3 regions of the Streptomyces sp. NPDC059499 genome follow, and region 1 is predicted to be linked to each of the others. Evidence: riboswitches for the same ligand, from Rfam matches in the RefSeq annotation. Region 1 holds a riboswitch; each other region holds the start of a gene.
What was found. Region 1 has a riboswitch for S-adenosylmethionine ahead of ACFW9O_RS16280 (aminotransferase class V-fold PLP-dependent enzyme). Riboswitches for the same ligand answer to the same signal wherever they lie in the genome.

Region 1 (7,559 bases):
AGCCCGCTCTCCGGGTTCAATCCGGCCTACGGCACGGCGGACGCCCTGCTCGCCGCGCAGGCCGGGTACTTCGAGCGGTGGGGGGTGATCCCCAGCGAACTCCTGGACGGTTCCGCGCACGCCGCCCTCACCCCGCTGACCGCCCTCTTCGTGCACGGGAGCTGGCTGCACCTGCTGGGCAACATGCTGTTCCTGTACGTGTTCGGGGCGATGGCCGAGGAGCGCATGGGCCGGGCCGAGTTCGTCTTCTTCTATGTCTGCTGCGGCTATCTGGCCCTGGTCGTCTACGCGGTCGCGCACTCCGGCTCCGACCAGACCCTGGTGGGCGCGTCGGGGGCGATCTCGGCGGTGCTCGGCGCGTTCCTCTACCTCTTCCCCCGGGCCCGGGTCACCAGTCTCTTCCCGTTCCTCTTCTTCCTGCCGCTGCGCTTCCCCGCCTGGATCGTGCTCGTCTTCTGGTTCGCGCTGCAGTGGCTGGCCGCGCAGGGCGCGGGCAGCGGCCCCGGCGTCGCCTACCTCGCCCATGTCGCGGGCTTCGCGGCCGGGTTCCTCTACGCCTGGGGGCGCTACCGGGGTGGGGCTAGAGTGAAGTCTCCAGCCACGGCCACCGAGGGAGAAAGCCAGCCGTGATCACCGCGATCGTGCTCATCAAAACCAGCGTGGACCGGATCCCCGAGATCGCCGAGGCCGTCGCCGCGCTGGACAGCGTCAGCGAAGTCTTCTCGGTCACCGGTACGTACGACCTGATCGCCATGGTCCGGGTGGCCAAGCACGACGATCTGGCGGATGTCATTCCCGGCCGGATCAGCAAGATCCCCGGCGTCGAGGGCACCGACACGCACGTGGCGTTCCGCACGTACTCGCAGCACGACCTCGAGGCGGCCTTCGCCATCGGTCTCGACGCGTAGGACGACCGGACACGGCGTACGGCTTCGGCCGGGGACGGGGCCATCGCCTCCCGTCCCCGGCCGAAGCCGTACCCGGCCGGGTCAGACCTGCGCAGCGCCCCTGTCCGGGACGCAGCGCCCGTCCTCGGTGCGGTAGGTCCACCGGGCACCCGCGCCCACCAGCTCCCGGACCGCGCCCAGGAACCGCTCGATGTGCTCGTCCGGCGTACCGGCCCCGAAGCTCACCCGGATGGCGTTGAGGGACCGCTCGCCCGGCTCGGCCTCCGGGGCGCCGCACTCGCCCGGGTCCTGCGGCTCGCTGCCCAGCAGGGTCCGTACGAGCGGGTGGGCGCAGAACAGGCCGTCGCGGACCCCGATGCCGTACTCCGCGGAGAGCGCCGCGGCGAAGTGCGAGCTGTTCCAGCCCTCGACCACGAAGGAGATGACGCCGACCCTCGGGGCGTCGTCGCCGAACAGGGAGAGCACCTTGACCGCGGGGACCTCGGCCAGGCCTTCACGGACCCGGGTGACGAGCTGCTGCTCACGCGCGACGAGCTGGTCGAACCCGGCCTCGGTCAGGGCCTTGCAGGCAGCGGCGATGGAGTAGACGCCGATCACGTTGGGCGATCCGGCCTCGTGCCGGGCGGCCGTGGTGTGCCACTCCACGTCGACGCCGCCGTCGGCGCGCCGGGCGACCTTCCGGGAGGCGCCGCCGCCCGCGAGGTACGGCTCCGCGTCCCGCAGCCAGTCGGCCCGGCCCGCGAGGACGCCCGAGCCGAACGGCGCGTACAGCTTGTGCCCGGAGAAGGCGACCCAGTCGACGTCCAGTTCCGCGATGTCCACGGGGTGATGGGGTGCCAGCTGTGCGGCGTCGAGGACGATCCGGGCACCGTGCGCGTGGGCGGCGGCGGCCAGTTCCTGCACCGGCCACAGTTCACCGGTGACGTTCGACGCGCCCGTCACACAGACCAGCGCGGGGCCGTAGGGGTCGCGGCCGGCCAGCGCGCGCTCCAGCGTCACGACGGCCTCGGCCGGGGTACGGGGGGCGTCGAGGTAGGTCACGCGGGCGTCGCGCCAGGGCAGCAGCGAGGCGTGGTGCTCGGTCTCGAACACGAACACCTGGCAGTCCGCGGGGAGTGCGGCGGCCAGCAGGTTGAGGGAGTCCGTCGTCGAGCGGGTGAAGACCACCTGGTCCTCGGCACGGCAGCCGAGGAACTCCGCGACGGTGACGCGGCTGCTCTCGAAGAGGTCCGTGGAGAGCTGCGAGAGGTAGCCGGCGCCGCGGTGCACGCTGCCGTAGTACGGGGCGTAGGCGGCCACGTCGTCCCACACGCGCTGCAGGGCCGGGGCGCTCGCCGCGTAGTCGAGGGCGGCATAGGTGACTTCGCCGCCCGTAACCAGAGGAACAGTGACATCGGCTCCCAGAACCGGCAGCGGGGCACAAATGGTCTGGTCGGCGGCAGCGGTGGAGACAGACATGGCGAACTCCCGTAACAGGCAGGCGAAATCCCGACGCCGGCAGATACGCGGCAGCGCGGGAAAAGAAGAAGAGGGTGCGCGGAAGAGGGCGTTGAGCCCTATCGCATTCGCTTGCTCACAAGAGGCTCCCTGGGGACCAGGACCCCGGGGGTTGGCATTCACAGATGCCTAGGGGCCCGCGCTTGCCACAGACCTCGCTGCCTGCGGCCTGGTCTTCACCCGGGGCACCCCGCCACGGACGGAGGGTTGCCGGACAGCGAGCCGGGGCTTATTCGCTGTCACTCATGACCTGCGCAGCATCTTGCCATACCTGACCACATGCGCAAGGGCGCAGTCCGCGATCCGGACTGCGCCCCGTTCCACACGGCCCTGCCTCAGGCGTTGCTGGCGGCCACCCAGCGCTCCAGCGCCCGCTTGGCGGCACCCGAGTCGATCGATTCCGCGGCCTTCGCGATCCCGGCCGCGATCTGCTCGTTCAGCGTGCCCTCGCCCGGGTGGAGCGCGACCAGCGCGGCAGCGGAGTTGAGGAGCACCGCGTCGCGTACGGGGCCTGTCTCCCCGTCCAGCATCCGCCGGGCGACGTCCGCGTTGTACGAGGCGTCGGCGCCGCGCAGCGCCGAGACCGGCACCAGGTCCAGGCCGACGTCCCGCGGGTCGAACGCCTCTTCGCGCACGGCGCCGTCCCGGACGATCCAGACCCGGGAGGTCGCCGTGGTGGTCAGCTCGTCGAGGCCGTCGTCGCCCCGGAAGACCAGCGCCGAACTCCCCCGGTCGGCGAGCACGCCCGCGACGATCGGCGCCATCTTGAGGTCGGCGACGCCGACGGCCTGGGAGCGGACCCGGGCCGGATTGGTGAGCGGGCCCAGGATGTTGAAGGTGGTCGGCGTGCCGAGCTCCTTGCGGGCCCTCGCCGCGTGCCGCAGGGCGGGGTGGAACTTCACCGCGAAGCAGAAGGTGATGCCCGCTTCCTCGGCGACCCGGACGACGCCCTGCGGGGTCAGCTCGAGGTTGACGCCGAGCTTCTCGAGCACGTCGGAGGCCCCGCTCGCCGAGGAGGAGGCGCGGTTGCCGTGCTTGACGACCTTGGCGCCGGTCCCGGCGACGACGATCGCCGACATGGTGGAGATGTTGACCGTCTTGGCCAGGTCGCCGCCGGTGCCCACGATGTCGACCGTGCGGCCGGGCACCTGGATCGTGTGGGCGTGCTCGTACATGGTGCGTACGAGTCCGGTGACCTCGTCGACGGTCTCGCCCTTGGCACGCAGCGCGATCACGAAGCCGGCGATCTGCACGTCGGTGGCCTCGCCGCTCATGATGCGGTCCATCGCCCAGGCGGTGTCCTCGGCCGTCAGGCTCTCGCCGCGCAGGAGGGGCATCAGCACGCCGGGCCAGGAACGGTCCGCCACGCTGTCGCCGCCGTCCGGGGTCACAACGTTCATGGTCCGCTCCTGGGGTCCACAGCCGATAGAAGAATCCCCCCACCCTATCCAGCCCCGGAGACAGCGAAGAGCCCCGTCCATCGAATGGACGGGGCTCCTGCTGTGGCGATCAGCTCAGGTGATCAGTGGTGGCCGTGGCCGCTGGTGATCTCCTTGTACTCCTCGGCGGAGGGCTTGGCGATCTGGCTCTGCTCGCCGTAGTAGCTCTTGCTGAGCTTGGCCCGCAGCTTCTGCAGCGCCGAAGGCTTGCGCTCGACACCGTTCTCGTCGACCGTCGGGCCGATCTCGATCGGCTTGTACTGCTCGTGCGCGGTGAGCGTGTGCAGCTGGCCCTGGCTGAGCGGCTCGTGGATCTCGACGAACTCACCGTGCGGCAGGCGCTTGATGGTGCCGGACTCGCGTCCGTGCAGCACCTTGTCCCTGTCGCGGCGCTGGAGGCCGAGGCAGATCCGCTTCGTCACGATGAACGCGATGACCGGGCCCACGAAGATGAAGATCCGGACGAACCACGAGATGGCGTTCAGCGACAGGTGGAAGTGCGTGGCCCACAGGTCGTTTCCACCACCGATGAAGACGATGACGTACTCGGTGATCCATGCGACACCGAAGGCCGTACGGGTCGGGGCGTTGCGCGGACGGTCCAGGATGTGGTGCTCGCGCTTGTCCCCGGTGACCCAGGACTCGATGAAGGGGTAGACCGCGATCGCCGCCAGCACGAGGCCGAAGGCCGTCAGCGGGATGAACACACCCAGGACGAGCGTGTGGCCCCACAGGTTGATCTCCCAGCCCGGCATCACTCGGATCAGACCCTCGGCGAAGCCCATGTACCAGTCGGGCTGGGCGCCGGTGGACACCTGGTCCGGGCGGTACGGGCCGAGGGCCCAGATCGGGTTGATCGAGGCGATGCCCGCGATGACGGTGATGACACCGAAGACGAGGAAGAAGAACCCTCCGGCCTTCGCCATGTACACCGGCAGCAGGGGCATGCCGACGACGTTCTTGTTGGTCTTGCCGGGACCCGCGAACTGCGTGTGCTTGTGGTAGAAGACCAGGATCAGGTGGGCCACGACCAGACCGAGCATGATGCCCGGCAGCAGCAGGATGTGGATCGAGTAGAACCGGGCCACGAAGTCGCCGCCGGGGAACTCCCCGCCGAACAGGAACATCGAGAGGTACGTACCGACGATCGGCGTCGCCAGGATGGCGCCCTGGGTGAAGCGGACACCCGTACCGGAGAGCAGGTCGTCCGGGAGCGAGTAGCCGGTGAACCCGGTGAACATGCCCAGGACGAACAGCAGGAAGCCGAACATCCAGTTGATCTCACGGGGCTTGCGGAACGCACCCGTGAAGAAGACGCGCATCATGTGCACGAACATGCCGGCCAGGAAGATCAGCGCGGCCCAGTGGTGGATCTGCCGAACGAGCAGACCACCGCGGACGTCGAAGCTGATGTCCAGCGTCGAGGCGTAGGCCTCGGACATCCGGATGCCCTGCATCGGCTCGTACGAGCCGTGGTACACGACCTCGTTCATGCTCGGGTGGAAGAACAGCGTCAGGTACACACCCGTGAGGATGATGATGATGAAGCTGTAGAGGCAGATCTCACCGAGCATGAAGGACCAGTGGTCCGGGAAGATCTTGCGCATGTTGGCCTTGGCCAGGCCGTAGATGCCCAGCCGGCCGTCTGCCCAGTCGGCTACCCGCTCACCGGCGGGCGCCTTGCGCTTTGAATCCGTCGCAGTACTCATCCGCGCTCCCAGAAGGCAGGACCGACGGGCTCTTCGAAGTCGCCGAGCGCCTCGAGGTTGCCCTCGCTGTTCACACCGATCCGCAGCTGCGGGAGGGCGTGACCGGCCGGACCGAAGATGACGCGGGCGCCGTCGGAGAGGTCGAAGGTGGACTGGTGGCACGGGCAGAGCACGTGGTGCGTCTGCTGCTCGTACAGGCTGATCGGGCAGCCGACGTGGGTACAGATCTTGGAGAAGGCCACGATTCCCTCGTGGGCCCACTCACGCTCACGCTTGTCCTTGATGTTGTCCGGCTCGATGCGGATGATCATCAGGGCAGCCTTGGCGATCTGCGTCTGGAAGTCGTGCGCGTCCTCCTCCAGGCCCTCGGGCATGGCGAAGGTCAGCGAACCGACGACGACGTCCTCGGGACGAAGCGGCTCCATCGTGTTCATGTTGATGAGCTGCTTGCCCTTGGCCCACAGGGTCACGCGGAGCTTCTTCTCCGGCAGCGGGCCGAGGTCGCGCAGCAGCATGATGCCGGAGAGCGGCACCAGGGCCAGCGCGCCGAACATGGTGTTGCGGATCAGCTTGCGCCGCCCGATCGCCGACTCCTCGGCGCCGTCCGCGAAGTCGGCGAGAACCTTCGCCTTGACCTCGGGCTCGGCCTCGATGGCGTGCCGGTCGTCGGCGACCTCCACGTCGGACATCAGGGTGCGCGCCCAGTGGACGGCCCCCGCTCCGATGCAGAAGAGCGCCACGCCCAGGGTCAGGCCCAGGGAGAAGTTGAGCGAACTCACGTGCCCGAACGGCCAGATGTAGACGATCTGGTCGACCGGGAAGATGACGTAGGAGGCGATGAACGCCACCGTCGCCAGCATGGACAGCGTGAACATGAAGGCGACGGCTCGCTCGGAGCGGCGCGCGGCACGTTCGTCGATGTCCTGGATGCGCGGCCGGTGGGCCGGCAGCCCGGGGTCGGCGAACGGATCGCCGGCACCCTCTACCGCGCCGTGCGCGGTGTCCTGCTCTGCGGGCAGGACCTCTTCTGGAATCTCTTGGCTACTCATGACTTCTTGGCCTTAGCGGTGTGGGCCGCGACCCAAACGGCAATTGCGACGAGGGCGCCGAGCCCGAAGACCCACGCGAACAGACCTTCGCTGACCGGTCCGAGACCACCGAGGCTGAGGCCACCGGGGGTTTCGGCGTCGTCACCGTTGACGGTCTTGATGTACGCGATGATGTCCTTCTTCTCCTGCTCCGGCATGGTGCTGTCGGGGAAGGACGGCATGCTCTGCGGGCCGGTCTGCATGGCCTGGTAGATGTGCTTCGGGCTCACGCCTTCGAGGTTCGGGGCGTACTTGCCGTGTGTCAGCGCGCCGCCCTCACCTGTGAAGTTGTGGCACTGCGCGCAGTTCGTACGGAACAGGTCGCCGCCCCTGGCCACGTCGGCACCCGCGGGGTCGACCTGGCTGTCGGTCGGCGTGATCGGACCGGCGCCCAGGGACGCGACGTACGCCGCGAGCTGGTCGATCTCGGCCTGGGAGTAGATGACCGGCTTCTTCGGTACCTGGGCACCCGGCTGCTGAGCCGGCATACGTCCGGTACCGACCTGGAAGTCGACGGCGGCGGAGCCGACGCCCACGAGGGACGGCCCGTCGGTGGTGCCCTGACCGCCGGTTCCGTGGCAGCTGGCGCAGCCTACGGAGTAGAGCTTCTTGCCCTCGTCGATGGCGAGGGACTGGGCGGTTTCGTCGGCCTGCGCCTTACCCGCAGGCGCAAACGCGGCGTACAGCCCCCCGGTAGCCGCCAGCGCGAGGAGTAGTACGACGACCGCCGCCAGCGGATGGCGTCGTCGTGCGGAGAGCTTTTTCACGGATTACCCCGGTGTCAGGATCTTCTGCGTCGATGGTGGGTGGGTGCGAGCCCGGTTACTTGATCATGTAGATCGTGGCGAACAGGCCGATCCAGACGACATCGACGAAGTGCCAGTAGTAGGACACGACGATGGCGGCGGTGGCCTGTTC
Region 2 (7,559 bases), on a different contig from region 1:
ACCACCGCAGCTGTGGGGGGCGTGGAGGCCACCGGGGCGGTCGGTGCCGCTGTGCGTCGGAGGGTGGAACTGCGGCTGAAGAGGTTCATGATCATCTTGTTACTCGGGGGTAAGCAGCACCCGCAAGGCCGGATGGGGAAACCCGACCATTCATGAGCAGACTTTCACAGGGTGGAGTTCCGGTCGGCGCCATCGGTACGGCGCGAACGGCGTGCTGGTACCCGTCACCGGTCCGGGGATCCGGGGTTGCGGCCTGCGGATATCCAGTTGGGTACGTGGCCGAGGAATGGCAAGGTGACGCCCATGCCGTCGCCCACAGTCGAAGAACTCCTCCGTGAACTGCATGCCTCGCTCACACGGCGCAGGCGCCCGGAGGATGTGGCCCGGCTCATCCAGGATCTGTACGCGGCCCAGGGCACCGAACCCGACGCGGCCACGGAGGCGGCACTCGCGAAGGCCGCCGAGCATTCGTTGCGCAACCTCTGGCACGGCTACACCTCCATGCGGGAGGACTTCGCCCGCCCGGTCGGCGCGCAACGACAGCTCGCCCGTGTGGCATGCCTGTTCGCGGATGTGCCGGAGCTTCCGGACAGTGCGGGAGACGATCCGGACCGGATCGAGGAAGTCATCCGGCGTGCAGGCGACTCCATAGGTCGCGCGTACGGACAGAACGACTTCGGCGTGGACCGTCTCGACCGGGCCGAGCGAGCTGCTGCCGGTCTCGGTGAGGTCTCCAAGCGCCAGTACAACAAGCGCTTCCGTCTCCTGCGCCGTACGGAGGCGAAGCTGGCGCGGCTGATCCACGAGCGACGCCGCCGCGAGGTGACCATGACGGGCAAGGGAGCACTCGCCCACGCACTGCCGTACGCCCTCTTCGCCACGGATCCGGACACGGCGGCCTTCATCGCGTACTTCACGGCACGGGGCTACATGCGCAGTGTGTTCACCAACGGCCGGCAGCGCCAGGTCTACGACGAGGTCGCCGACGCACTGTTCCAGCGCCTGCGCGCGCATCCTGAGCGGACCTGCTGGTCTGCGGTCGCGCACGTGCACCCCACGTCGGAGGTGCTGGGCGCGGTGTCCGACGAGGACATCACCCACCTGCTGGTCCGGTGGAACGGCTTCCTGCGCCAGGTCGCGGAACTGCTGGAGGACGCCTGGAACCGGCATCCGTTGGAGCGCGACACGATGATCGTGCGCCGAGGCGACGACTCATCGACGTGGAACCAGGCCGCACAGGCGTGGAACGCGGCCCGGGCCCACTGGTTCGCGATCCTGTCCGAGCTGGGCCAGGACCAGATCCTGGATCGCGTCTGCCCCGGCAAGGTGCCCCGGCTGATGGCTGCCGATGTGGCGTACTGGCACCGCATGAGCGGCGGCGGGCTGCACCCCGACACCTACATCTGGGCAGAGCTGCCGTTGCCCTGGGAAGTGCTCCGGGGAGAGCGGGAATGCCCGCGCTCACTGGTCGAGGAGGTCTGCGCGCGGCATCGGATGGACCCGGTCGCCGGCGCCTGGACGGCCCCCAGGCCCACGGTCGAGGCAGTCGCCTTCCGCCGGACGCCCGAACTGGTCCACGGCGTTGCCGTGCGGGACCCGCTCATGGCCAGTGCCCTCCGGTCCGCCGGAGTGTTCTCCGGGAAGGGCAAGCGTGCGGCGGCGAGAGAGTGGCTGTGACCGACGGCCCCAGGACCTCGGGTAAAACCGGTTGCCCGGAACAGCGCCCCCGGCCATGATCGACGTGGCGGCGAGGAAGCTCTGCGGAGGAGCGCCCGGCTCTGATCCCGGGTGGACGTAGGTTCGAATCCTGCCCTCGTCGCCGCTCTCACCTCGCACCCGACCTGCTCAAACTGGGCTCGGGAAAGGCCCGTTGAGGCTCTCGGGAGCGCTCTCGTCGATTGCCCGTGATCGAGCGCCGCAGCAACAGCAATCAGCCTCCGGCGTCCCGGAGCGTGATCTGTCCGTTTGCGATCATTCGCGAATCGGCCGGGGTATGACGTGATCGTTAAAGGTCGGAAATCGGCGCGATTGGCGCCCGATGCTTCACTCAACCTCCTTATAGTGGTCCCGCGTTGATCGTATGGCCGCAACGCGCGAAGCCGTCTCCCAGGAGTCCGTACGATGACGACCCCTCGTCCGTCCGCCGCGCCCGCATCCGGCGGTGGCTGCCCCGCGCACGCCGCCACCGCCCCCGTACCGCTCAGCGGCCCGGAGTTCCACACCGCACCGCAGGCCCTCTACCGGACCATGCGGCACGAGTACGGGCCCGTCGTGCCGGTCGAGCTCCCCGGCGGCTTCCCGGCCTGGCTGGTCGTCGGGTACCGCGAGCTCCACCAGGTCACCAGTGACGGCGAGTTGTTCCCGAGAGATGTCGGGCTATGGAACCAGTGGGAGCACATTCCCGAGGACTGGCCGCTGCTCCCCATGGTCGGCCGCCCGATGCCGTCCATCTACTTCACCGCGGGCGCCGAACACCGGCGGCATGCCGAGATGGTGGTGCCCGCGCTCGAGAGCGCCGATCCGTTCGAGATCCGGGGGCATTGCGAGCAGCTCGCCGACCGCCTCATCGACGACATCTGCAGCCGGGGCACGGCCGACCTCGTCGCCGAGTTCGCCGAACCGCTGCCCCTGCTCGTCCTCGCCCGGCTCGTCGGCTTCCCCGACGCCGAAGGAGCGGACATCGCCCGGGTCCTGAAGGACCTGGCCGACGGGGGGCCCGGCGCGCAGGAGGCGTACGGGCGGTTCGCCGAGCACATGCAGCGGCTCGTGGCGGTCAAGCGGGACGCGCCCGGGGACGACATCACCTCCCGGATGCTCGCGAACCCGGAGCCGTTCACCGATCAGGAGTACGCGCTCGACCTCATGGCCATCACCGCCGCCGGCCATCTGACCACGGCCGACTGGATCAGCAACTCCCTGCGGCTGATGCTCACCGAGGACCAGTTCGCCGACTCGCTCGTCGGCGGTCGGCGCAGCGTCGGCGACGCCATGAACGAGGTCCTCTGGGAGGAGAGCCCGACCCAGATCCTCGCCGGCCGCTGGGCGGTCCGCGACACCCAGCTCGGCGGACGGACGATCCGCGCCGGGGACATGCTGCTGCTCGGTCTGGGGGCGGCCAACACCGACCCCCTCGTACGCCAGGACCTGGGGTCCGGCGGTGCCACGAGGCACGGCAGCAACAGCGCGCACCTGGCCTTCAGCCACGGTGAGTACCGCTGCCCCTTCCCCGCGCAGGAGATTGCCGAGATCATCGCCCGTACCGGGATCGAGGTCCTCCTCGACCGGCTGCCCGATCTCGAACTCGCCGTCGCCGAGAAGGACCTCGTCCGGCGGCCGTCCGCCTTCCTGCGCGGGATGAACGCGCTCCCCGTCCGCTTCGCTCCCGTACGTACGACAGGAGATCTGCTGTGAACTGCCCTCACGCGACCGTGGTCATCGACCCCATGGTCCAGAACCTCGACGGTGAGACCGAGCAGCTGCGCCAGGCGGGGCCGCTCGCGCGCATCGAGCTGCTGGGGGTCCCGGCGTGGACCGTCACGCGGCACGCCGAGGCACGTCAACTGCTCGTCGACCCGCGGCTGGTGAAGGACCTGGACGCCTGGGGGCTGTGGAGGAGCGGGGAGGTCACCCACGCGTGGCCCCTGATCGGAATGATCGATGCCGGTCGCTCCATGTTCACGGTCGACGGCGGCGAGCACAGGAGGCTGCGGACGAAGACCTCCCAGGCGCTCACCCCGCGCCGGCTCGAGGCGGTCCGCCCCGCCATCGAGAAGTTCACCGAGGAGCTCCTCGACGCCCTCGCCGAGCAGGGCAAGGACGGGGTCGTCGACCTCAAGGCCGTCTTCGCCCAGCCGCTGCCGATGCGGGTCGTCGGGCTGCTGATGGGGGTGGACGAGGACCAGTTCCCGATGCTGACGAAGCAGTACAAGGCCTTCTTCTCCATGCTCACCCCGCAGGAGGAGCGTCTGGCGCTGCTGCGGGAGCTGGACGTCTTCTACACCGATCTCGTACGGGAGAAGACGGCGCGGGCCACCGACGACCTCACCAGTGCGCTGATCCTGGCCGACGAGGGCGGCGAGCCCCTCACCGAGGAGGAGGTCGTCGGCAACCTCAAGGCCATGGTGGCCGCCGGGCACGAGACCACGATCGGGCTCATCCTCAACGCCGTACGCGCACTGCTCGCCCATCCCGACCAGCTGCGGATGGTGCTGGACGGGGAGATCCCGTGGGAGACGGTCGTCGAGGAGACGCTGCGCTGGGACACGCCCACCACGCACCTGCTGATGCGTTTCGCCACCGAGGACATCCAGGTCGGCGACCAGGTGATCGCCGCGGGAGAGGGCGTCGTCATCTCCTACCGGGTCATCGGACGCGACGCCGAACACCACGGCGAGGACGCCGACTCCTTCGACATCACCCGTCCGACACCGATCCGGCACATGACCTTCGGTCACGGCCCCCACATCTGCCCCGGTGCCGCGCTGTCACGGGTGGAGGCCGGCATCGCACTCCCCGCCCTTTTCGCACGCTTCCCCGCGCTCAAGCTCGCGATACCGGACGACGAGATCCGCAAGCTGCCGGTGATGACGCAGAACGACATGGAGGCCTTCCCCGTCCTGCTGCACGGCTGAGGCGGGTCGGATCAGGAGGGCATGCGCGAGGGCGGGGACGCGTACGGGCGGGAGGCATCGCGCCCGTACGCGGGGGGTGGTCCGGCGGCCCCGACGTCCTCCCGGCTCCTGTTACGCTTTTGACGGGTCATGAGTTCCAGTGGAAAGCCCCGGCTCGCTGGACGGCACCCCGCTCCGCTGCGGGTGCTCCGGGTGACGACCCGCTCCGCGCGGCACCGTGCGGGGAACAGCGGACCACCGGGGACGGGCCCCCGGGGTCCAGGACCCCGGAAGGCGACAACAGCCATGCTTCCCCACCTCATTCACCACGACGCCTGCGCGCGCTACGCGCCCGGCCACCACGTGCACTGGATCCACGCCAAGAAGTGCGTACAGGAACCCGGCCAGGCCGTGGAACTCCTGCTGACCGCGGGCGATGTCCGCGACGACGGCTGGCTGGTCCTTCGCGCGGCCTTCGAACACCCCGGCGGCCTGCCCGAGGTGTGGATGCACGCTCCCGCCGATCTGCGGGAGTTGCTCACGGACCACCGCGGGCGCGTGTACTGGCTGCCGCGCTGGCACGCGCTGCGCTTCGTCGGCCTCGGCGGTGAGGCGACCGGCCTCGTGAACGTGGGGACCGAGGGCGGACCGCTGTGCGGGACGACCGCACCCGATCCCCAGCACACGGGCCGCGGGAACTTCACCTACGGGCTGTAGCCGACCAGCCCCAGGAACGGTTGCGTTCGGCCGGCACCGCCCCTTTCGGGCGGGCCGGTCCGTTCGTGATACCGGACAGAGTCCGGGTTTTCGTCGAATGCGCGCTCAATCCGTTGACGCAAGACGTGTTCGATTCTACGGTCCCGTCCTGGCCGCTCGTCCGGAGTTACGAGCGCCGTTCGGCACGTCGAACACGTCAATGTCATGCGCATGGCAACCTCCTGGCCCTCGGTGACGACTGCCGGGTACCCCGACACGACCGAAGAAGGTCTCCTGATGAGCCGCATCCCGACAAGAATTCCGCGAAGGACCCTCGCCGCCCTGCCCGCCGCGCTCCTGCTGGCGCTCGTGCCGACGAGCGCGTCCGCGTACCCCAACCCCGGTGTCGTCAACGGCGACATCGTCGTCCACGACCCCACCATGATCCGGAGCACGTCCGGCCAGTACCTGCTCTACTCCACCGGCGAGGGCCTCCAGCTCCGCACCTCCACCGACCGCACCGCCTTCGGCCGGTCGGGCAACGCCTTCACGACGAAGCCGAGCTGGTGGAAGAACTACTCCTCCGCATCGGACCCGTGGGCCCCTGATATCTCCTACCGCGGCGGCAAGTACCTGATGTACTACGCCGTTTCGTCCTTCGGGTCGAACACGTCGGCGATCGGCCTCGCGGCGTCCACCACCGGCCTGGCGGGCAGCTGGAGCGACTACGGGATCGTCTACACCTCGAACTCGTCGAGCGACTACAACGCCATCGACCCCAACCTCTTCGTGGACGACGACGGCAAGTGGTGGCTGTCCTTCGGCTCCTGGTGGACCGGGATCAAGATGATCCGCGTCGACCCGTCGACCGGCAAGCAGTACGCCGGAGACACCGCACGCCGCTCGCTCGCCTCCCGCCCCACCGGTACCAAGGCGGTCGAGGCGCCCTCCCTCGTGAAGCGCAACGGCTACTACTACCTCTTCGCCTCGTACGACACCTGCTGCGCGGGCACCAGTTCCACGTACAAGATCAAGGTGGGCCGGGCGACGAGTGTCACCGGGCCCTACTACGACCGCAACGGCGTGAACATGCGCAGCAACGGCGGCACCCCCGTCATGGAGTCCCACGGCCGGTACATCGGCCCCGGCGGCCAGTCGATCCTCGCCGACTCCGACGGCGACCTGCTCGTCTACCACTACTACGACGGCCAGGACAACGGCACCCCGAAGCTCGGCGTCAACCTACTGAACTGGAGCAGCGGATGGCCCGTCGCCTACTGACCCTGCTGAGCGCCCTCCTGCTGGCCCTCGCGCTGGGGCAGCCGGCCTCCACGCAGGCGGCGCCGTCCGGGACGTCCTCCGTACAGGCCGCCGAGGGGCGTCCGTACACCAATCCCGTCAAGGCGCAGAAGGGAGCCGACCCCTGGATCTCGTACCACGACGGCAACTACTACCTGGTGTCGACGAGTTGGACCGACGTCATCACCATGCGCAGGTCGCCGACCCTCGCCGGGCTCGCGACCGCGCCGAGCGTGCAGGTCTGGCAGGGCGACGCCGCCTCGCGCTGCTGCAACATCTGGGCACCCGAACTGCACTACTCGGGTGGCCGCTGGTACCTCTACTTCGTCGCCGGGCAGAACATCGCCGACTACAACCCCACCCAGCGGGTGCACGTGCTGCAGAGCGCGGGTACGGACCCGATGGGCCCGTACACGTACAGGAACCAGCTCGGCAGCACCTGGATGCTGGACCCGAGCGTGCTCACGCTCAACGGCTCGATGTACCTGCTGGGCAGTGCGAGCGGCGGCGGTACGCAGAACCTGGTGATCGCGCCGATGTCGAACCCGTACACGCTCAGCGGCTCGTTCTCGACGATCTCCACGCCGACGTACGACTGGGAGAAGTCGGGCGGCACGGTGAACGAGGGCGCCGAGGTGCTGCAGCGCGGCGGGAAGACGTTCATCGTCTACTCCGCCAGCGGCTGCTGGACCCCCGACTACAAACTCGGGCAGCTCACCCTGACCGGATCCAACCCGCTCTCCGCCTCCTCCTGGACGAAGAAGTCCACCCCGGTCTTCCAGCGCAACAACGCCGCCGGAGTGTACGGGCCAGGGCACAACGGCTTCTTCACCTCACCCGACGGCACGGAGAGCTGGATCGTCTACCACGCCAACGACGCGGCGTCCGACGGCTGCGACAACGGGCGGACGGCGCGGGCACAGAAGTTCACGTGGAACAGCGACGGGACACCGA
Region 3 (7,559 bases), on a different contig from region 1:
TGCTGCGGCGGCAGCGCGGTCGCCGCGGCGGCCAGCCGCTTCGTGCGGGCGCTGCGCTCGTCGTCCTCCATCGTCAGCGCCTCGTGCAGCGCCGCCGCCGTGGCCGACACGTCGTACGGGTTGACCACGACGGCGTCCTCGCCGAGCTCCTCGTAGGCTCCCGCCTCCCGCGAAAGCACCAGCGCGCAGCCGTTGTCGGAGACGACCGGGACCTCCTTCGCGACGAGGTTCATGCCGTCGCGGATCGGGTTGACCAGTGCCACGTCCGCCAGCCGGTACGCCGCGAGCGAGCGGGCGAAGTCGTCGTCGACGTGGAGGATGACCGGGGTCCAGCCCTCCGTGGCGTACTCCGCGTTGATCGCGTCGGCGACGCGCTGAACCTCGGCCGTGTAGTCGCGGTACACCGCGAGGTCCTGCCTGGAGGGGTACGCGAACGCCACGTGCACCACCCGCTCGCGCCATTCGGGGCGCTCCTCCAGCAGGGCGCGGTAGGCGTGCAGCCCCCGGACGATGTTCTTGGAGAGCTCGGTGCGGTCCACCCGCACGATCGTCCGCCTGCCGGCGCCCACCTGCTCCCGAAGCGTCTCCATCCGCTCGTCCACGTCCGCCTCGTGGGAGCGGCGGCGCAGGAAGTCCGCGTCGGCGCCCAGCCCATGCACCCCGATCCGGGTGCGGCCGGTGCCGCCCAGGACCTCCGTGCAGCAGCTGATGAACGCGTCCGCCCAGCGGCGGGTCAGGAACGCGGCCCGGTCGGCACCCAGGATGCCGCGCAGCAACTGCTCACCGATGTCGTCGGGCAGCAGCCGGAAGTAGTCGACGGGGGCCCACGGGGTGTGCGAGAAGTGGCCGATCCGCAGATCGGGGCGCAGCTCGCGGAGCATGCCGGGCACCAGCGACAGGTGGTAGTCCTGGACCAGGACCACCGCGCCCACGCCCGCCTCCTCGGCGAGGGCCTCGGCGAAGGCGCGGTTGTACGCCTCGAACGACGCCCACTGCCGACGGAACTCCGCGTCGAACACCGGCTCCAGCGGTGTCTGGTAAATCATGTGGTGGACGAACCAGAGCACCGAGTTGGCGATGCCGTTGTACGCGTCGTCGTGGACTCCGGCGTCGATGTCGAGCATGCGGACGCCGGGCTCCGACAGGCCTCGCCGGACCGACTCGCGGTCGCCGTCGCTCAGGGCCGCGCACACCCACAGCTTGTCCTCGACGGCGCTCAGACCGGAGACGAGGCCGCCCCCGCCGCGCTTCGAGTCGAGCGTGCCGTCCTCGCGCAGCGCATAGGACACGGGGCCGCGATTGGACGCGACGAGGACCTGGGCAGAGTGCTCGGAGACCATGTACCCGAACCTAGCCCGTTCGGGAAGCCGCCAAACGCGAAGCCAACCGCGAAACGTCACGCCGCGTGGCGGGACGCGTACTCCGTGATCTCCCGCATCGGCGGCCGCTCCTCGGTGTCCACCGCATGGGTGCGCGGTACGAAGCCGCTCTCGCCCCGCTCGAACTGGGTGAGCACGGGCCGCACCAGATGCCCCCGGGAGAGCCGCAGCTGAGCGGTGCGGTAGATCGCCGCCGCCATGCGGCCGAGCGCCTGGCCGTCCTGGTGGCGGTGCTTGCGCACGCCGACGTCCACCTGCGCCAGCGCGTCCAGGCCCACGGTGTGCAGGGCGTCGACGAGCAGGCCCAGCTCCACCCCGTAACCGACGGGGAAGGGGAGCCGTTCGAGCAGGGAGCGGCGTACGGCGTACTCGCCGCCCAGCGGCTGGACGAAGCCGGCCAGCTGAGGCCAGTGCAGGTTGAGCAGCGGGCGTGCCACCAGTTCGGTGACCCGACCGCCCTGGCCTGCGGCTTCTCCCAGGGGGCGGTCGTACATGGCCTTGACGAACTGGACCTCGGGGTCCGTCAGCAGGGGGCCGACGATCCCGGAGACGAAGTCCGCGGAGAAGTCCTTGAGGTCGGCGTCGATGAAGCAGACGATCTCACCGCTGGTCACCAGCAGTGACCGCCACAGCACCTCGCCCTTGCCGGGTACGGCCGGTATCCGGGGGAGTATCGCGTCCCGGTGCACCACCCTGGCACCCGCCCGGCGGGCCACTTCGGCGGTGGCGTCGGTGGAACCGGAGTCGATCACCACCAGCTCGTCGACGAGCCGGACCTTCTCCATCAGCTCGCGCCGGATCTCCTCGACGATCGCTCCGACCGTCTCCTCCTCGTTCAGGGCGGGCAGGACGACGCTCACCCGGGCGCGGCGCGGATCCCTCGCGCGCGCGGCCGTGAGGCGGTCGAGCGGGCGGTCGTCGGCCGACCAGGAACGCCTGGTCAGCCAGCGTTCCACCTCTTCCAGCACGGTCGATACTCCCTGTATGTGATCCATCTCGCGGTTCGGACGACTATCTCAATCGTCCAGGGCTTCGGTTACAGTCTTGAACAACGCGGATGACCCTCGCATGTCGGGGTCGGTCCGCGAATAAATGCCCGGATCGATGGTCCGGTGCCATAGCGCTCATCCAGAGGGACTGAGGGAACGGCCCGTTGAAGTCCCGGCAACCCCCCTGCCGACCGCAAGGTCACGGTGGGGAAGGTGCCAATTCCGTCTTGTGGCGAAATACGCCGCAAGGAAGATGAGGAGAAAGGGCTCCGCCATCATGTCTGTTCAGACAGTTGCAGCGAACACCGATTCTTCTGCCGTGGACCTCGGTTCCGCCGCAGCACTTTCCTGCCGCGAATGCGGCGAGCGTTTCGAGCTCGGTCCCATTTTCGCCTGTGCGTCCTGTTTCGGGCCGCTCGAAGTGGCGTACGACCTGCCGAGCGGCTCCCCGGAAGAGCTCAAGAAGCGCATTGCCGAAGGCCCCGACAACATCTGGCGCTATGCGCCGCTGCTGCCCGTTCCGGCCGATGTCGCGAGCAAGCCCAACATCAACCCCGGCTTCACGAAGCTGGTCAAGGCCGACAACCTCGCCCGTGAGCTGGGCGTCACCGGCGGTCTGTACGTCAAGGACGACTCCGGCAACCCGACGCACTCCTTCAAGGACCGTGTCGTCGCGATCGCCGTCGAGGCCGCCCGCGCCTTCGGATTCACCACCCTGTCCTGCTCCTCCACCGGCAACCTCGCGGGTGCGGTGGGCGCCGCGGCGGCCCGCGCCGGCTTCCGCTCGTGCGTGTTCATCCCGCACGACCTGGAGCAGGGCAAGATCGTCATGGCCGCGGTGTACGGCGGCGAACTGGTCGGCATCGAGGGCAACTACGACGACGTCAACCGCTTCTGCTCGGAGCTCATCGGCGACCCGCTCGGTGAGGGCTGGGGCTTCGTCAACGTCAACCTCCGCCCGTACTACGGCGAGGGCTCCAAGACCCTGGCGTACGAGATCTGCGAGCAGCTCGGCTGGCAGCTGCCCGACCAGATCGTCATCCCGATCGCGTCCGGGTCGCAGCTCACGAAGATCGACAAGGGCCTGCAGGAGCTGATCAAGCTCGGCCTGGTCGAGGACAGGCCGTACAAGATCTTCGGTGCCCAGGCCGAGGGCTGCTCCCCGGTCTCCACCGCCTTCAAGGCCGGGCACGACGTCGTACGGCCGCAGAAGCCGAACACGATCGCCAAGTCCCTCGCGATCGGCAACCCGGCCGACGGCCCGTACGTCCTGGACATCGCCCGGCGCACCGGCGGTGCCGTCGAGGACGTCAACGACGAGCAGGTCGTCGACGCGATCAAGCTGCTGGCCCGCACCGAGGGCATCTTCGCGGAGACCGCGGGCGGTGTGACGGTCGGTGTGACGAAGAAGCTGATCGACGCCGGTCTGCTGGACCCGACGCTGACCACCGTCATCCTGAACACCGGTGACGGCCTGAAGACGCTGGACGCCGTCGCCCCGACGACCGGCCTGTCGGCCACGATCCGGCCGAGCCTGGACGCGTTCCGCGACGCGGGCCTCGCCGCCAGCTGACCACCCGAGACCGAAGGAAGGCACCCCATGAGCGTCAAGGTCCGTATCCCCACCATCCTCCGCACCTACACGGGCGGTCAGGCCGAGGTCCCGGCCGAGGGCACGATCCTCTCCGAGGTCATCGAGTCCCTGGAGAACAACCACCCGGGCATCGCGGCCCGCGTCCTGGACGACCAGGGCAAGCTGCGCCGCTTCGTGAACGTGTACGTCAACGACGACGACGTGCGCTTCGAGGGCGGCCTGCAGACCGCGACCCCGGACGGCGCCGGCATCTCGATCATCCCGGCCGTCGCCGGAGGCTGACCCGCCGAGCACCGTGCCCGGAGGCCGGCCGCCGGGCACCGTTGCCGGAGGCCGAGCCTCCTGTACGACTTCACAGCGTGAACACCGTTGCCCCCTCCGCAAGAGAAGCGGAGGGGGCAATTCTGCATGGTTGAGCGCGGTACAGTTGGGGAAGTCCCCTCCGCTGCCTGTGCCGCCCGCATATGAGAATGCGCCCGGTCGCGATAAGAAGCAGCCAAAGTACGTGAACTCCTTGCGCCATAAGTGGCCTTTGTCAGGCCCGACTTGCCCTGGAATCTTGTGAGTTGCACCTATCCGGGCGTTCAGCTGTGCCCAGAATTCTCGTCCGATTGCCCTGTTGCAGAGGGCAGTTGGGCAGATACATTCGGCCGCGGTCGACGCGTTCCGGCGCACGCCACCCTCTCCTGTCGGAGGGTGAGTTCTGACCCGGGCCCGCGAAGTGCGGTCCTGTGCAAGGGCCAGTAATAGGGGAGTTAGGCATGGCTCAGGGCACCGTCAAGTGGTTCAACGCGGAGAAGGGGTACGGCTTCATCGCGGTCGACGGTGGTGCGGATGTTTTCGTCCACTACAGCGCGATCCAGATGGACGGGTACCGCACCCTCGAAGAGGGTCAGCGAGTTGAATTCGAAATCTCGCAGGGCCAGAAGGGGCCGCAGGCGGACATGGTCAAGCTCGCCGTCGGCTGAGCTCGGCGCGGTCGGCCAACGACACTACTCACACACGCAGGGCCCGTACCTCCGAAGAGGGGTACGGGCCCTGCGTGCGTCCCGCGAGCCCCCGGCGGTTGTCCACATCTGGAGGGGGACGCTTGCACTCGCAGGGGTCGAGTGCTAATCATTGGCGTTAGCACTCTCCAGGTGAGAGTGACAGAAACTTGGACCGGGCCGGTGAGGCCCGCAGGCTCACGGGGCAAGGAACCGCTGAGCACGCTGGCCGTCCGTCGCGGGCGCCTCTCGGTCCGGAGAAATCCACCCCTGTCCGGGAGGACCACTTCACATGGCCAAGATCATCGCGTTCGACGAGGAGGCACGGCGCGGTCTCGAGCGCGGGATGAACCAGCTCGCCGACGCCGTCAAGGTCACCCTCGGCCCCAAGGGCCGAAACGTCGTCCTCGAGAAGAAGTGGGGCGCGCCCACGATCACCAACGATGGTGTTTCCATCGCCAAGGAGATCGAGCTCGAGGACCCGTACGAGAAGATCGGTGCGGAGCTGGTCAAGGAGGTCGCCAAGAAGACGGACGACGTCGCCGGCGACGGTACGACCACCGCAACCGTTCTCGCCCAGGCGCTCGTCCGCGAGGGCCTGCGCAACGTCGCCGCGGGTGCCAACCCGATGGCTCTCAAGCGTGGCATCGAGAAGGCCGTCGAGGCCGTCTCCGCCGCTCTGCTGGAGCAGGCGAAGGACGTGGAGACCAAGGAGCAGATCGCTTCGACGGCCTCCATCTCCGCTGCCGACACCGAGATCGGCGCCAAGATCGCCGAGGCGATGGACAAGGTCGGCAAGGAAGGCGTCATCACCGTCGAGGAGTCCCAGACCTTCGGTCTGGAGCTCGAGCTCACGGAGGGTATGCGCTTCGACAAGGGCTACATCTCGGCGTACTTCGCGACCGACATGGAGCGTATGGAGACGTCGTTCGACGACCCGTACATCCTGATCGTCAACTCCAAGATCAGCAACGTGAAGGACCTCCTTCCGCTGCTCGAGAAGGTCATGCAGTCGGGCAAGCCGCTGCTGATCATCGCGGAGGACGTCGAGGGCGAGGCCCTGTCGACCCTGGTCGTCAACAAGATCCGTGGCACCTTCAAGTCCGTCGCCGTCAAGGCTCCGGGCTTCGGTGACCGCCGCAAGGCCATGCTCGGCGACATCGCCATCCTCACCGGTGGCACCGTCATCTCCGAGGAGGTCGGCCTCAAGCTCGAGAGCGCCGGCGTCGACCTGCTCGGCAAGGCCCGCAAGGTCGTCATCACCAAGGACGAGACCACGATCGTCGACGGAGCGGGTGACAGCGACCAGGTCCAGGGCCGCGTCAAGCAGATCCGTGCCGAGATCGAGAACTCCGACTCGGACTACGACCGCGAGAAGCTCCAGGAGCGCCTCGCGAAGCTGGCCGGCGGCGTGGCCGTCATCAAGGCCGGCGCCGCGACCGAGGTGGAGCTCAAGGAGCGCAAGCACCGCATCGAGGACGCGGTGCGCAACGCCAAGGCCGCCGTCGAGGAGGGCATCGTCGCCGGTGGTGGCGTCGCGCTGCTGCAGGCCACGGCCGTCTTCGAGAAGCTCGACCTGACGGGTGACGAGGCCACCGGTGCCAACGCCGTCAAGCTCGCGCTGGAGGCCCCGCTCAAGCAGATCGCCGTCAACGGTGGTCTCGAGGGTGGCGTCATCGTCGAGAAGGTGCGCAACCTTCCGATCGGTCACGGCCTCAACGCCGCGACCGGCGAGTACGTCGACATGATCGCCGAGGGCATCATCGACCCGGCGAAGGTCACGCGCTCCGCTCTGCAGAACGCCGCGTCCATCGCCGCGCTCTTCCTCACCACCGAGGCCGTCATCGCCGACAAGCCGGAGAAGGCCTCTGCGGCTGCTCCGGGCGGCATGCCGGGCGGTGACATGGACTTCTGATCCCCTGGGATCAGCAGCTCCACGCAGTACCCGTACGACGCCGGCCCCCGGGATTTCTCCCGGGGGCCGGCGTCGTCGTGTCCCCGCGTCGGTACCGGATACTGACGGCCCCTGCAGCCATCCCTGAGGAGCGCACAAGGATGACCACCGACTCCCGTACCGGGCCGCCGAGTTCCGGCGACGAGCGCGAGACCCTGCGCGCCTTTCTCGACTACCACCGAGCGACCCTGGCCATGAAGTGCGAAGGGCTGGACGACGAGGAGCTGCGGCGGCAGTCGATGCCCCCGTCCACGCTCTCGCTGCTCGGACTGGTGCGGCACATGGCCGAGGTGGAACGGGCCTGGTTCCGCCGTGTGTTCGAGGACAACGGGGCGCCCATGGTCTGGTCCGACCGGATCGACTTCCAGGCGGCGTACGACGCGAGTGCCTCGACCAGGAAGGAGGCCTTCGGCGCCTGGGAGGCCGAGGTGGAGAACTCGCGCCGGATCGAGAGGGAGGCCGAGTCCCTGGACGTGCTGGGCCTCCAGCCGCGCTGGGAGAAGGAGGTGTCCCTGCGGATGGTCATGGTGCACGTGCTCCTGGAGTACGGCCGCCACAACGGCCACGCGGACTTCCTGCGGGAGGGCGTCGACGGCACCGTGGGGGCCTGAGCTCCGTCGTGGTCGCACGGGCTCCGTGGTGCGGGCTCCGGACCGG

Region 2: it holds a riboswitch for S-adenosylmethionine, as region 1 does, so the genes downstream of both, ACFW9O_RS30805 (hypothetical protein) here and ACFW9O_RS16280 (aminotransferase class V-fold PLP-dependent enzyme) in region 1, are expected to answer to the same signal.
Region 3: it holds a riboswitch for S-adenosylmethionine, as region 1 does, so the genes downstream of both, thrC (threonine synthase) here and ACFW9O_RS16280 (aminotransferase class V-fold PLP-dependent enzyme) in region 1, are expected to answer to the same signal.

What each region holds. Positions count from the first base shown of each region.
Region 1 covers NZ_JBHYTT010000006.1:70,818-78,376, forward strand. Annotated here, with positions in the region: gene ACFW9O_RS16270 (rhomboid family intramembrane serine protease) at 1-630, shown strand, start outside; gene ACFW9O_RS16275 (Lrp/AsnC family transcriptional regulator) at 627-908, shown strand; gene ACFW9O_RS16280 (aminotransferase class V-fold PLP-dependent enzyme) at 990-2,366, opposite strand; SAM riboswitch class IV at 2,540-2,656, opposite strand; gene trpD (anthranilate phosphoribosyltransferase) at 2,741-3,805, opposite strand; gene ACFW9O_RS16290 (ubiquinol-cytochrome c reductase cytochrome b subunit) at 3,928-5,553, opposite strand; gene ACFW9O_RS16295 (Rieske 2Fe-2S domain-containing protein) at 5,550-6,602, opposite strand; gene ACFW9O_RS16300 (c-type cytochrome) at 6,599-7,408, opposite strand; gene ACFW9O_RS16305 (heme-copper oxidase subunit III) at 7,464-7,559, opposite strand, start outside.
Region 2 covers NZ_JBHYTT010000018.1:43,668-51,226, reverse strand. Annotated here, with positions in the region: gene ACFW9O_RS30830 (YceI family protein) at 1-89, opposite strand, end outside; gene ACFW9O_RS30825 (hypothetical protein) at 304-1,677, shown strand; tRNA gene ACFW9O_RS30820 (tRNA-Gln) at 1,747-1,819, shown strand; gene ACFW9O_RS30815 (cytochrome P450) at 2,122-3,411, shown strand; gene ACFW9O_RS30810 (cytochrome P450) at 3,408-4,631, shown strand; SAM riboswitch class IV at 4,757-4,867, shown strand; gene ACFW9O_RS30805 (hypothetical protein) at 4,917-5,327, shown strand; gene ACFW9O_RS30800 (arabinan endo-1,5-alpha-L-arabinosidase) at 5,604-6,587, shown strand; gene ACFW9O_RS30795 (family 43 glycosylhydrolase) at 6,569-7,559, shown strand, end outside.
Region 3 covers NZ_JBHYTT010000019.1:2,294-9,852, reverse strand. Annotated here, with positions in the region: gene ACFW9O_RS31315 (trehalose-6-phosphate synthase) at 1-1,340, opposite strand, end outside; gene ACFW9O_RS31310 (glucosyl-3-phosphoglycerate synthase) at 1,397-2,347, opposite strand; SAM riboswitch class I at 2,501-2,628, shown strand; gene thrC (threonine synthase) at 2,646-3,941, shown strand; gene ACFW9O_RS31300 (MoaD/ThiS family protein) at 3,969-4,244, shown strand; gene ACFW9O_RS31295 (cold-shock protein) at 4,724-4,930, shown strand; gene groL (chaperonin GroEL) at 5,241-6,863, shown strand; gene ACFW9O_RS31285 (DinB family protein) at 7,004-7,513, shown strand.